2 regions of the Glutamicibacter sp. BSL13 genome follow, and region 1 is predicted to be linked to the other one. Evidence: riboswitches for the same ligand, from Rfam matches in the RefSeq annotation. Region 1 holds a riboswitch; the other holds the start of a gene.
The links. A riboswitch is a leader RNA that binds a small molecule or an ion and turns the genes downstream of it on or off. The one in region 1 is predicted to bind S-adenosylmethionine.

Region 1 (6,997 bases):
GGCCTGGCCTCCCGGGCGGAAATCACCTTCTTCGACGAACCCTACCTGGGCCTGGATGCGGTGGCCCGGCAGATCTTCTACGACCGGCTGGTCGAGGAGTTCGCCGAGTTTCCGCGCACCATCGTGCTCTCCAGCCATCTGATCGATGAGGTCGCGAACCTGCTGGAGCACGTGGTGGTCATCGACGGCGGAAAGATCATCGTCGATGAGGAAGCCGACGCGCTGCGCGGGGCGGCGGTGACCGTGACCGGCAACGCCGAGGCGGTCACCCAATTCATCGGCGGTTACCCGGTGATCCACCGGGACGCGCTGGGGTCCCTGGCCAGCATCAGCATACGGGCAACACTCTCCGAGGCCGAACGCCAGCAGGCCAGGCAGCTGGGGCTGGAGCTGACCCCGGTCTCCCTGCAGCAGCTGGTGGTCCGCAGCGCCATGGGCGCCATGGACGAGGGTACGAGCAAGCAGAATGTTGAGGCAATGAAATGAACCGGATCATCCAAGTTGCACGCATGCAGCTGATCAACAAGTGGACGTTTATCGGCATCCCGCTGCTGATTTTGGGCGCATCGTTCGTGTTCACCATGGCGATCTTCTGGCTGGTGCGCCAGGCCGGAGGGCAGAGCGAAGTGACCTACAGTGGTGGCGCCCAGGCCCCGATGTGGTACTTCCTGGCCCTGGGCATCCAGTCGCTGACGATGACCTTCCCGTTCTCCCAGGCGATGAGCGTCTCGCGGCGCAGCTTCTACCTGGGCACCCTGGCCCTGTTCGGGCTGTGCGCGCTGGTGCTCTCCAGCTTCTACTACCTGATGGGCCTGGTGGAGCAGGCCACGAACGGGTGGTGGCTGAACGGGCGGTTCTTCGCCCTGGAGTGGGTGGCGGAGAACAACTGGTTCATCCAGATCATGTTCTACTTCGCGCTGATGGTGCTGTTGTTCATGATCGGCTTCTGGGTATCCACCATCTACCTGCGCTGGCGCACCACGGGGCTGCTGGTGTTCTTCATCGGCCTGGGCGTGCTGGTGCTGGGCACGGTGTTCTACATGACGCTGGGCGAGCGGTGGGGCCAGTTCTGGAGCTGGGCCGTCACCTGGACCGCCGGGGGAGTGGTGCTTGGCGCCGGCGCGGTCGCCGTGCTGATGGCCGGGGCCTCCTACCTCACCCTGCGCAGGGCCAGCGCCTAAAACCACCGGCCCCACCCGGGCCCCGCACCCCGCGAAGGAGTGCGGGGCCCGGTGTTGTTCGGATCCAGGAATGCCCCGGCGGTTGCCGACGGCGTGCAGACTGTGAGATCGTGCCGGGGCGCTGGCTGCGGCATAGAGCGGGCACGGGTCATGCTCCCAAGCGCGCGGCCCCAATAAATCCGCAAGTCACCGCGGAGGATTTACCCTGAGCACGTACCTGGTAACGGTGATCTTGGACCGCTTCCGCGGGCCCGTGGGTGTCCGGCCTGAACCGTTCGGTCGGGAAAGCGGAGTACAGTGAATATGTGGCTTTGGACTTCACCGCAGTTGATTTTGAGACGGCAAATGGATTCATCGGGTCGGCCTGTTCGGTCGGGCTGATCAAGGTGCGTGGCGGGCGCATCGTGGAAACCGAGCAGTGGCTGCTCAAGCCGCCGGCCGGTTTCGACCACTTCGACCCGCGCAACGTCTCGATCCACCACATCACCGAGGACATGGTGGCCACCGCCCCGCGCATTGGCGAGAAGTTGACCGATCTGCTGCAGTTCGTCGGGGAAGACGTGCTGGTCGCGCACAACTCGGCGTTCGACTCCGGGGTAATCCGGGCCGCGGCCGAGGCCAGCGAACTGTCGGTCCCGCAGATCCAGCACCTGTGCACCGTGAAGCTCTCCCGCAAGGCCTATGACCTTCCCAGCTATTCGCTGCCGTTCGTGGCCGAGGAAGCCGGGCACCCGATCGAAAACCACCACGAGGCGCTCGCCGACGCCGAAGCCTGCGCCTGGGCCATGATCGATATCGCCGAACGCGGCCAAACCCCCACCGTGCACAACACTGCCGAACACTACTCGGTGCCGCTGGGCCTGACCCGCCCCTGGCAGCCGGGCGATGAGATCTCCCGGGCCATGCGTGACGCGCAGGGTTGGCTGGCCCGCGGTAACGCCATGCCCCCGCGCGACGCGTTCGCGTTCTGGCCGCAGGAGGGGGACAACCCGGCGCCGAACCTGGAGGCCGATGCCAGCCACCCGTTGTTCGGGCAAACCGTGGTGTTCACCGGGAACCTGGGCGTGCCGCGGCCCCAGGCCAAGGAATGGGCCGCCGCCCGCGGCGCACAGACCGCCTCGCGGGTCACCCGCGCCACGACCGCGCTGGTGGTCGGGGACGGCTTTGTCCCCGAGGACCTGTCCAACGGCCGGCTGACCAACAAGGCCAAGCACGTGCTGCGCCTGCGTGCCGCCGGGCAGAAGGTGGAGATCATTTCCGAGGGCGAATTCATGCAGCTGGTCGAAGGCTTCGCCCTGCAGTAATCTGCCGCGGGACGCGGCGCGACTTATCCTCCCGCAGTCTTCGCTCCAAGCCGCTGATCTGCAACGATGGGTCTATGACTTCTCGCGACCTGCTGACGCTGCGCATTGAATTGATGGAAGCCCAACCGCTGATCTGGCGGCGCATCCAGATTCCGGCCGACCTGGACCTGGCCGCTGCCGGTGACATCATCCAGATCGCCATGGGCTGGGACAACAGCCACCTGCAGTCCTTCCACAGCGCGGACCCCACCCAGGGATGGGGCAAGCCACAGACCGGAACCAGCTGGTATGACCAGCTTGCCCTGGACGAGGAGCTGGAGGGCCAGCCGCAGGAGGGCACCACACTCGGCCAGGCCCTGGCGGTCAACCCGGGAACCTTGTTCTACGTGTACGACTTCGGGGACAACTGGACGCACCGTCTGACCCTCGAATCATCAACCCCCTGCCCGGACGAGCAGTGCGCCGCCCGGGTGCTCGAGGGGGAAATGCGGGCGCCGGTGGAAGACAGCGGAGGATTATCGGGCTGGTACGACAAGCTGGAGGAGTTCAACGCCGAGCAGCCCACCGAGGAGCAGCAGGAAACCATCGACTGGCTGCGCTGGCGCTCCGGCGATGAGCTCGACTTCGACCCGATGACCTACAACCAGCAGGCGGCGAACCGCGAGCTGGAACTGTACTTCAGCCTCCTCGCGGGAAACTCGGTCTTTGTCCAGTGGCTGCGCGGCAAGCCCTCGGGGGTACGGCGCTACGCGCTGATCCTAGCCAGCGAGGCCGGAATCACCGACGCCGCGGCAGGCGCGCGGATCCCCGAATGGTTCTTCACGGAGATAGTTCGGCCTTTCCAGGTGCTCATTGAGCTGGCCCAGGGCGAAGGCATCAAGCTCACCCCCGCCAGCTGGATGAACCCGAAGGCCGTGGCGGAACTGGTGGAGCGCCTGCAGTGGGAGGGCATTGACTACGAATCCTCCTCGCGCAAGCGTGAACACACGATGCCCACGGTGGCCCAATTGCGTGAGGTGGCGCGCATGGCCGGACTGGTGCGGGTCTACCGCGGGCGTGTGCTCGCCACGAAAAAGGGCAGTGAACTGGCCGGGGATGAACCGCGCCTCGCCCGCCATCTGCTGAACGCCATCAACACGGCGGAAAAGGACGAGGGCTTGCGCGATGGCACCATCGCCTACTGGTTGTGCCGGGCCGCCGGGATCGAGGCGCTGAGCGACGCGGCGTCCGACTACATTACCGAGGTCATGAACTTGCTGGGTTACCGGATGGGGCCGCTGGGTCAGCCGCTGGGGCGCCATGCGGTCGTGCACCGCAGCACTCTAGCCCTCCTGTTTGAGGAGCTCGCCCGGTGGCACCGACGGGACTCCGGCGGCTACTTCTCAAAGCCTGCCCAGGAACACGTGGACGAATTCGCGCGGATGGTGCTGCAGGCTCCCGTGTCCTGAGGCGCGCCGCAACGGGGCGAGAGACGAACCGGTCCACCGCCTGACTGCGCTGTTGGCCTGCGGCCCCTGATGGGCCGTGCATTATGGCTTTGGTGTGCCTAGAATCTGCAATCCGCCTCATCCGTTGATTCACATGTCGTCACAACAGCGGAAGATGACGGGATGTGACGCCCGAAATGTCGCCATAAGACTGATCATTGCAGCTTGTGACCTGCCCTTTGAGTCGTTCTCCATCCCTGCGCCAGACTGGTGGACAACGAAGGCGATGACCTTCAAACCATCCAGAGCGGCCGAGAGATCTGGCTCTACGACGTCGCGGCAACCACCCATTGGGGCACGGTGCTACTGCCAGAAACGATGGAGAATTTCCTGGCTGACCGCTCCTCAGTGAGGCCGCGCGGCCGGGACGCTTCGTCGCGGTAAAGACGAGGAGTACACATGATCAGCCTGCGCAACGTATCGACAAGCTTCGGCACCGGCAGCGACGCTTTCACGGCCGTGGACAACGTGTCCCTGGACATTCCCCGGGGCTCGATCCAAGGAATTATCGGTTTCTCGGGAGCGGGAAAATCGACCCTGATCCGCAACATCAATCTCCTGCAGCGCCCGGACAGCGGTTCGGTCCAGGTTGGCGGCGTGGAATTGACCGAACTTTCAGAGGAAGAGCTGCGGCGCGAACGCCATCAAATTGGCATGATCTTCCAGCACTTCAACCTGCTCAATAACCGCACTGCCGCCCAAAATGTGGAGCTCTCGCTCAAGTTTGCCGGGGTTCCCGCCCGCCAACGGAGAGCGAAGGCCCAGGAGGCGTTGGCCATTGTGGACCTGGCCGACAAGATCCATTCCTATCCGGCCCAGCTCTCCGGCGGCCAAAAGCAGCGCGTGGCCATCGCCCGCGCCCTGGCCACGGAGCCCAAGGTGCTTTTGTGCGACGAACCCACAAGCGCCGTTGACCCGCGCACCACCGACTCGGTGCTCCAATACCTGCTGGACATTAACGCCAACCTGGGAATTACCACCGTGATCGTCACCCACGAAATGAACGTGGTCAAGGCCATCGCCGACAACGTGGCGGTAATGGAGGACGGGCGGCTGGTTGAACAGTTTGATCTGGCCGAGTTGAGGCAACCGGGTTTCAGCCCGCATACCGCGATCGGACGCTACCTGATCAGTGACGAGATCGTCCTGCAGCGCCCCACCGGCCAGGAAGAACACCGCACCCCGCAGCTGTCGGCTGCCGCATCCTAGGAGACGTCTTGAGCACAATCTATCTTCCGCTTGCGGCCGCTGCGAGCAGCAACGGTGCAGTGGCCACGTTCAGCATTGACCGCCTGCTGGAACTGGGACCCGAGATCGGCGTCGCGATCGGCCAGACCCTGGCGATGCTGCTGGTCTCGATTCCCCTGGCGATCCTGATCGGTACCCCCTTGGGAATCTGGCTCTATTCCATGTCACCGCAGGGCCTGCGGCCCCGACCGCGGCTGCACCGCATCGTCGACGGTGCAGTCAACACCATCCGCTCCTTCCCGTTCCTGATCCTGCTGATCGCGATCATCCCGGTCACCCGGTTCATCGTCGGAACAACGGTGGGTACCGCCGCGGTGATTGTCCCGCTGACCATCAACGCGATTCCCTATTTCGCCCGCTTCGTGGAACAGAACATCACCCAACTCGGTTCGGGCGTCGTTGAAGCCGCCAATGCCATGGGCGCCACCCGCGGGCAGATCATCCGCGACGTCCTGCTGGTGGAGGCCCGGCCGGCGCTGTTTGGCTCGATCACCATCATGACCGTCTCCTTCATCTCCTACTCGGCCATGGCAGGGCTGGTGGGCGGCGGAGGGATCGGCGACTTCGCCATCCGCTACGGCTACTACCGCTACGAGACCGGTGTCATGCTCCTGGCCATCGTGCTGATGATCGCGCTGGTGCACCTGGTGCAGGTCTCCGGTACGGCGCTGGCCCGGCGCTACGACAAACGATAGCCAGCACCCGTTACTTCACCTTCACTACTTCAAAGGAACACCATGTCACTGACTCGTCGCAGGATCATCACCTCAGCAGCCGCCTTGGCCGTCACCGGCCTGCTGGCTTCATGCGGTTTGACCGGCAATGTCAATGCCGGGAACGACAAGACCATCAAGCTGATCGTCACCGAATCGGCGCCCACCCAGGAGCCCACGAAGATCGCCGAGCGAATCCTGGAGGAGCAGGGATGGGATGTGCAGGCGACCTACGTCACCGACATTGTCCAGCCCAACCACGTGGTGGCGAACGGTGAATATGACGCGAATTTCTTCCAGCACGCAGCCTACCTGGAGCAGTTCACGGCGGATCAGAACATCGAGGTGGACCCGGCCTTTTACATGTACGGTTCACCGGCCGGGCTGTACTCGACCAAGCACAAGTCGGCGAAGGAACTGCCCGATGGGGCCAAGATCGCCATCCCGGTGGATCCCTCGAACAACGGCCGGGCCCTGGCCCTGCTGGCCAAGGAGGGGCTGTTGAAGATCACCGAGGGCAAGAGCGTCATCCACCTTTCGCAGAACGACATCCTGGAGAACCCCAAGAACTTCTCCTTCGTTGAGGTGGACCAGCAGTCGCTGTCCAAGACCCTGCCCGACGTGGATGCCGGCTTCCTGTTCGTGAGGCTCGGCGGGGAGATCGGGCTGACCCCGCAGGATGCGCTGCTGTTTGAGGAAGAGGAGGACGCTCTTCCCTACAACAACCTGGTGGCGGCAAAACCCGGTTTCATGGATACGGAGAAGGGCAAGGCCCTGGAAGCCGCCTACCATTCCGATGAGGTGCGCGAATGGTACGAAGACTACCTCGACGGCGCACTGCCCACCCCCTGGGATCGTGACCCGGCAGCGGACATCGCCACCTGGAACACCCAGAACTAACGAACACTTCAAAAACGCCTGCGAGGGACAAGCCACCGGCTTGTCCCTCGCAGGCTCTTGCATTGCCGGGTCATGGCACACCGCTGGTGCCCATTAGCCCGTTCTCGTGAACGGTGGGTGGGAGCGCGTCACCCCGACGGGCCAGCGGGCCGAGGACCAACCGC
Region 2 (6,997 bases), on a different contig from region 1:
GCCCAGCCAGAACACCGGGATTGAAATGAACAGCGGCGGCAGGTTCAACAGCGCCCGGCGCAGCCGCTCACCACGGGCCAGGGTGGCCGCGGCCACCAGGGCCACCGCCAGCAGGACGGCCAGCACGAAGGCGCTGCCGGCCAGGACCAGCGTGGATCCGATGACCTCCCCGATCCGGGCGGCCACCGGCGCCCCGGAGGACAGCGAGTAGCCCAGGTCTCCGCGCAGCAGCGCGCCCAGCTGTCCCAGGTATTGGGTGATCAGCGGTTGGTCATAGCCGTAGTGGGCCTTCAGCTGTGCGATGGTGGCCGGGTCCGCGGCGGCGTCGGTGGACAGGAAGATGGTCACCGGGTCGTTCGGCAGGGCCTGCACCGCCAGGAAAACCGCGGTGTAGGCCAGCCAGATGACCAGCAGGGCCTGGCCAACGCGCTTGGCAATGTATCCACCCATGCTTCCCTCCCCTACTTGCCGCTCTTCCAGGCGCCCTGGAAGATCGGGGCAGTGCCGGAGGTGAAGTCGACGTGGGTGCCCGAATGCGCGCCGTAGACCTGGACCTCATCCCACAGCACCAGGGTCAGGGCCTTGTCCAGCACCAGGGCACGCTGTTCCTCACCGATCAGCTTCAGGTGCTCCTGCTCGGTGGTGGCCGCCTGTTCCCGGGTGAACAGTTCGTTCAACTCTTCGTCCGCGTTCAGCGTCTGGGTGTTGTTCGCCGGCCCGAAGACCGGCCCCAGCCCGCCGTAGGCGAACTGCCGGGTGCCGAAGAATTCGACCTTGTCATCGACCAGGGCACTGGTCAGGAACGTGTTGTCCGCTGCCCGGTTCACCAGTTTGACCCCGATCTCGCGCCACTGCTGCTCAATAAGTTCGAAGGCCGGCTTGATGACCACCGAGTTGTTCGAGGAGGCGACGGTGACCTCCAGCTTCTTCCCGTCCTTCTGCCGGATCCCATCCGGTCCCGGAACCCAGCCGGCCTCATCCAGCAGCTCCTTGGAGCGCGCCGGGTCGTAGGCCAATTCCGCGGAGAAGTCCACGAAGCCCGGGGCCTTGTGGTTCAGAATCGATGCGGAAATCACATAGCTGTCCGAAAGCACGGTGTCCTTCAGCGCCTGGCGGTCGATGCCCACCTGCAGCGCCTGGCGGACCTTGGCGTCGGTCAGCTGCCCGGAGCCAATGCGCACCGAGGCGTTGTTGGTGGTCAAGTCCACGCCCTGCGCGGCGAACACCTGGCCGCCGCCGGATTTCAGCACCTGCTCATCCACCGGCTGCAATCCCCGCACCAGGTCCACCTGCCCGGACTGGGCGGCCCCGGCACGGTGCGCAACCTCCGGCAGGTACTTGATGACCAGCTCATCCAGGTAGGGAGCCCCCGGGTTCTGTGCACCCTGCGGAGCCCAGGCGTAGTCGTCGCGGGCGCTGAACACCACCTCCTCATCGGGCTTTTCCGAGGCGAAGACGAACGGTCCGGAACCCACGATCTTGGAGATCGCCGACTGCCCGGCGTTGTCCAGCTTCAGCGTTTCGGGGGCCACCAGCCCGGCGGTCACCGAGGAGGTGGCGCGCAGGAAGTTGGCGTCCGGGCGCTTCAGGGTGACCTGGACCTTATTCCCGTCGAGCACCTTGGAGGACTTGTACGCCGAGAAATCCACGTTCGGCTGGATCTGCGCATCCTTGATGCCCAGTCCCAGCGCGTCCAGGTTCGCCTTGACGGCCTTGGCATCCAGTGCGGTGCCGTTGGAAAACGTCACCCCGTCACGAATGGTGAACGTGTACTGGGTCTTGGCCTCGTTGGAGGTGAAGCCGCTGGCGATCCACCCCACCAGCTTGCCCTGCTCGGCGTCAAAATAGGTCAGCCGGTCCAGCACCGAGTTCAGCACGTTGGCCTTCTCGTAGAACCGGGCAGCCTGGGTCTGCCAGTTGTCGATGGGGGTGACCTCGGCGTAGGTCAGGGTTCCACCCTGCACCGGGTCGCCGGCTGGCTGTGCCGACTCGGTGTTCGGGCTTGCCGCGCCGCTGCCGCCGCATGCGGTCAACGACAGCCCCAGGGCCGCAAGCAGTGCGGTGGCTTTCAGCGCCAAACGTGGTGGCCGCATAATCCGTGTTCCTCTCGGTTTAGCCCGAGGAGCACGCTGAATTCAGGTCCCTCCCGCGAAGGGAGGCAAAACAGGCAGACATCCGCCCGTGTTCGGGGACCGTTGCGAAATCTAGCAATCTCCATCGGTCCTGGCCTTAGCACCGCTCCCCGTCGGGGTGGTTGCTGCGACGTCAACGAGCCAGGTCTCTCAGTCGCTCTGGATGGTGTTGTTCCGGTGGGTGTTCCGGGTGATTTCAGTGTGCGGCGGGGACATTCATGTGACCAACCATGACGAAACATCGACGTCACATCGCCACCGAGGAGGCGACAAAGGCTCGGCAGCACCGTAACAATGGGGTCACACGCGCCGGTAAGTCATTGTGTGAAGGCGAAAACCGCAGATCCTTGACAATTCCTCCGGCAGGGTGGCGCCGGTGCCACCGCGCCCGCTGTAGTGGGTGGCGCGGGTTTTACACGCCTCCGCGGACCGGGGGCAGCACTGTGCAGCAGCCGCAGGGCCGGGCCGGCTTGGCCTTGTCCCGCAGTTGGAGCCCTGTGAAACCCTGTACAGATTCCTCATCCACGAGCCGGCCGATCCACCGGCGCGGAAAAACCGCTGGGCGCTACGCCCTGCCGGGGCCCATAGGCCAGGCGACAACGAAACGCTCAAGCACGACCCGGAAACCCGGCTGCGACGTCAGGGTCGGATCCCATTGGTGTCCAGCAACCCGCTGGGTGCGACGCCAGTACTTCTCATGCTCGCGGCGCCAGCTGGCCAACGAGCGGTCATCCTCCCCTTCAGCAAAGGCGAAATCGGCGTCCACGTGGTCAAAGGCCGCCAAGGTGACCTCGGTGGTCTGCAGGATGAGACGCGCCGTACCGGTGGAATCGCAGGCTAGCCAATAGGCGCCTGCCTCCGGCAACGGTTCACCGCTTGCCGTGTACTCGTTCTCCAGGCTCGAGGTTGCGCGCTTATCCCCGTCGGAAACTGCGCGCAGCAACGCATCGGCCAATGCGGGACTGTCCCCGAAGTAGTCAACGACAGGCAACACCTCGGGTCGCAGGCCCCCGCCCCCTGCCCAAAGCACATAGTCGCCCCACAATTGTCTTGCCCGCGCGAGGTCGACTGGCGGGAGCCGGGAGGCCGAGGAATCCATGGCCCAAGCCTAGTGCTTTCCGCCATGGGCCGGCGCTGCACAGGGGCCTTTCATTGCCTCTGCCCGGAACCAAGGTTGCGCGCAAAAATCGGCGGGAAAGGCATACGGTGCTTCGTGCACAGAAACCGCCGGCTCCTCTCCGAAGGACGGCCCCGCCCCGGAGGCGCTGCGCCGAAAGCCGGTTCCTCAGGACAACCACAACTTTTCTAATGTGATGCGTGTCACTTCCACTGGATGTGGTGCACTACGCCTAGCTTGAGGGGGTCAGAACCCATCAACCCCCCAAGGAGCGGGTAGCTGTGCACCCACGATCACTTCGCGCCCCAGCCTGCGCGATCAGCCTGGCGTTAGGCTTGACCGCGCTCAGTCTAGCGCCGGCCCAGGCAGAACCACGCCAAACCGAAAAGCAGGCCACCGCCACCGGTTACGGTGGCGCCGTGGCCACCGTCGACCCGGAGGCCACCTCCGCGGCGATTTCCGTGTTGCGCCGCGGCGGCAACGCCGTGGACGCGGCGGTGGCCGCCGCCGCGACACTGGGAGTCGCCGAACCCTACAGCGCCGGCATTGGCGGCGGAGGCTACTTCATGTACTACGACGCCGAAACCCGGAAGATCAGCACGCTGGACGGTCGGGAAACCGCCCCGGCCGCTATGCCCCACGACGCCTTCATTGATCCGCAGACCGGCAGCCCCTACCCCTTCACCCCGGAGCTGGTGACCAGCGGGGTGTCCGTGGGCGTGCCCGGCACGCTGGCCACCTGGGATGAGGCCCTGGACCGCTGGGGAACGATGAGCCTGGGCAAGGCCCTGCAGCCGGCCATCAAGACGGCCACGCGCGGCTTCGTCGTGGATGAGACGTTCCGCGAGCAAACCCTGGATAACAAGGAGCGGTTCGAGGCCTTCGAGTCCACCCGGAAGCTGTACCTTCCCCGGGGGGCTGCCCCCAAGGTGGGCAGCGTGTTCAAGAACCCCGATTTGGCCAAGACCTACCGCATGATTGCGCGCCGGGGCATCAACTCGTTCTACCGCGGTGAGCTCGCCGAGCAGATCGCCGCGACCGTGCAGGCCCCGCCGGTGGTGCCGGGAACCGAGCTGCCCGTGCCAGCCGGCCACATGACCGCCGCGGACCTGGCACGCTACAAGGTCGTGAAGCAGAAGCCGACCAGGGTGAACTATCGCGGCCTGGACGTCTACGGGATGGCCCCCTCCAGCAGTGGGGGCACCACGGTCGGCGAGGCCCTGAACATCCTGAACCGGTTCCAGCTTTCCACGATGCCGCGACCCGACGCGCTGCACCACTACCTGGAGGCCAGCGCCCTGGCGTTTGCCGACCGCGGCAAATACGTCGGGGATCCGGCATCCGTCGATGTGCCCACCCGCCAGCTGACCGACCGGCTCTTCGGGGCCGAACGGGCCTGCGCCCTGGATCCGCAGCGCGCCTCCGTGAAACCGGTAGCGCCGGGCGATGCCGCCAACTACGACGGGCGCTGCCCCACCGAAGCCGGTGTGGTGGCGCAGGAGAAGGACACGGAGAATATCTCGACCACGCACCTGTCGGTGGCCGACCGGTGGGGCAACGTCGTGTCCTACACGCTGACCATTGAACAGACCGGCGGTTCGGGCATCGTGGTGCCGGGCCGCGGGTTCCTGCTCAACAACGAGCTGACCGACTTCTCCACCGTCTACGATCCGGCCGCCCCGAACCGCATCGAGCCGGGCAAGCGGCCGCGCTCCTCCATGGCGCCGACCATTGTGCTCAAGGACCGCAAGCCGATGCTGGCGGTTGGCTCCCCGGGCGGCTCGACGATCATCACCACGGTGCTGCAGACCCTGGTCAACCGCGTGGATCTGGGCATGGAGATTTCCGAGGCGATTGCCGCGCCGCGCGCCTCACAGCGCAACACCGCCGCGGTCACCGCCGAACCGGAGTTCATTGCCGATGATGCCCGGATTTTGGAGCCCTTCGGCCACCAGTTCGTGCCGTCCGGGGATTCCTTTACCCCGCAGGCGGAGATCGGTGCGGTGGCGGCCGTGGAGATCGGCCCGCGGGGCAAGCTGACCGCCGCGGCCGAACCGACCCGGCGCGGGGGCGGCTCGGCGATGGTGGTGAAGCAGCTGAAGGGACACAAGAAGCACAAGTAGCTCCCGCGCATCCACACCGAAGGCGGCGCGGCCGCGGAAAGACCAGTGACGGGTTTTTCCGCGGCCGCGCCGCCCTGTTCACCGCTGGCCGCTAGCGGGCGGCAGCCAGGCGGTTGGCGATCTTGTACTGGGCGGCGCGGTGGGTGTCCTTGACCCGGTCGCCGGCACCGAAGAGCTTGTTGCGCAGCGAGCCTTCGGCATACTCGGTCTTGTAGGCGCCGCGGGCCTGCAGCTCGGGAACCACATACTCGACGATGTCCTCAAAGGTTCCCGGGGTGATCGCGTAGGCGAGGTTGAACCCGTCCACGTCGGTGTAGTCCACCCAGTCGATCAGCTTCTCGGCCACCTCGGCGCCCGAACCGACGGTGATCGGGCCGAAACCGCCCACGCCGACCCACTCGGCCAGCTGCCGGATGGTCCACGGTGAACCCTCGTCGCCGCTGGCCTTCTGGAAGGTCTCCACGGAAGACTGGATCGCGTTGGACTTCACGTTCGAGCCGATCACGTCGTCCGGGTCGTAGGCCGAGAGGTCCACCCCCATCCACCCGGAGATCAGCACCAGTGCCCCCTCGACGTCAGCGTAGGACTTGTAGTCCTCGTACTTCGCCTGCGCGGTGGCCGAGTCCGGGCCGGTGATGATGGTCTGCATGGCGAAGATCTTGATGTCGTAGCGGTCCCGGCCGGCGGCCTCGGCGGCGTCACGGATCTTGGTGACGGTGGCCTTGAGCATTTCCCGGGTCGGCGAGGTGACGAAGACGGCCTCCGCGTTTTCGGCCGCGAACTTCACCCCGCGGCTGGAGGCCCCGGCCTGGTAGATCACCGGGGTGCGCTGGGTGCTCGGTTCGGTGATGGCGATGCCCGGTACCTTGAAGTACTTGCCCTCATGGTTGATCGGGTGCACCTGCTCCGGGTTGGTGTAGATGCCGCTGACCTTGTCGGCCTTGACCGCGTCATCTTCCCAGGAGCCCTCCAGCAGCTTGTACACCACTTCCAGGTACTCATCGGCGTGGTCGTAGCGTTCGTCGTGCTCCATCTGGTCTTCCTGGCCCATGTTGCGCGCGGCGGAGGGCAGGTAGCCGGTGACCACGTTCCAGCCGACCCGGCCCCCGGTGAGGTGGTCCAGGGTGGCCAGGCGGCGGGCGAACGGGTACGGGTGCTCGTAGGCGGTGCCCGCGGTGATGCCGAAGCCGAGGTTCTCGGTGACCGCGGCCATGGCGGAGACCAGCAGGATCGGGTCGTTGACCGGGGCCTGGGCGCCGGTGCGCAGCGGGGATTCGTTGGTGCCGTTGTAGACGTCATAGGTGCCCAGCACATCGGCGATGAACAGCCCGTCGAACTTGCCCTTTTCCAGCACCTTGGCCAGGTGGGTCCAGTAGCCCAGGGTGTTGTAGCTTGCGGCTTGGTCCTGCGGGTGGCGCCAGAGTCCGGGCGACTGGTGGGCGACGCAGTTCATGTCAAAGGCGTTGAACAGGATTTCGCGGGGTGTGCGGCTCATGGCGGTCCTTCTTTCGGGGGTTTGATTCGATGGTGGCGGGCGGGACTAGCGGAAGCTGACCTGGCCCGGGGCGGGGACGTCCCCGGTGGCGTTCAGCCGCACCGGGGGCACCGCGTTGATCTCGTAGTCG

Region 2: another riboswitch for S-adenosylmethionine. It lies ahead of RCJ92_RS03935 (ABC transporter substrate-binding protein); the one in region 1 lies ahead of RCJ92_RS04725 (methionine ABC transporter ATP-binding protein).

Annotation. Positions count from the first base shown of each region.
Region 1 is NZ_JAVGCZ010000016.1:12,848-19,844, reverse strand. Features, by position in the region: gene RCJ92_RS04745 (ABC transporter ATP-binding protein) at 1-486, shown strand, start outside; gene RCJ92_RS04740 (hypothetical protein) at 483-1,181, shown strand; gene RCJ92_RS04735 (exonuclease domain-containing protein) at 1,487-2,485, shown strand; gene RCJ92_RS04730 (plasmid pRiA4b ORF-3 family protein) at 2,560-3,933, shown strand; SAM riboswitch class I at 4,208-4,297, shown strand; gene RCJ92_RS04725 (methionine ABC transporter ATP-binding protein) at 4,372-5,181, shown strand; gene RCJ92_RS04720 (methionine ABC transporter permease) at 5,190-5,915, shown strand; gene RCJ92_RS04715 (MetQ/NlpA family ABC transporter substrate-binding protein) at 5,958-6,833, shown strand.
Region 2 is NZ_JAVGCZ010000013.1:9,436-16,432, reverse strand. Features, by position in the region: gene RCJ92_RS03940 (ABC transporter permease) at 1-450, opposite strand, end outside; gene RCJ92_RS03935 (ABC transporter substrate-binding protein) at 462-2,093, opposite strand; SAM riboswitch class I at 2,212-2,302, opposite strand; gene RCJ92_RS03930 (ASCH domain-containing protein) at 2,698-3,087, opposite strand; gene ggt (gamma-glutamyltransferase) at 3,531-5,372, shown strand; gene RCJ92_RS03920 (LLM class flavin-dependent oxidoreductase) at 5,464-6,867, opposite strand; gene RCJ92_RS03915 (acyl-CoA dehydrogenase family protein) at 6,913-6,997, opposite strand, start outside.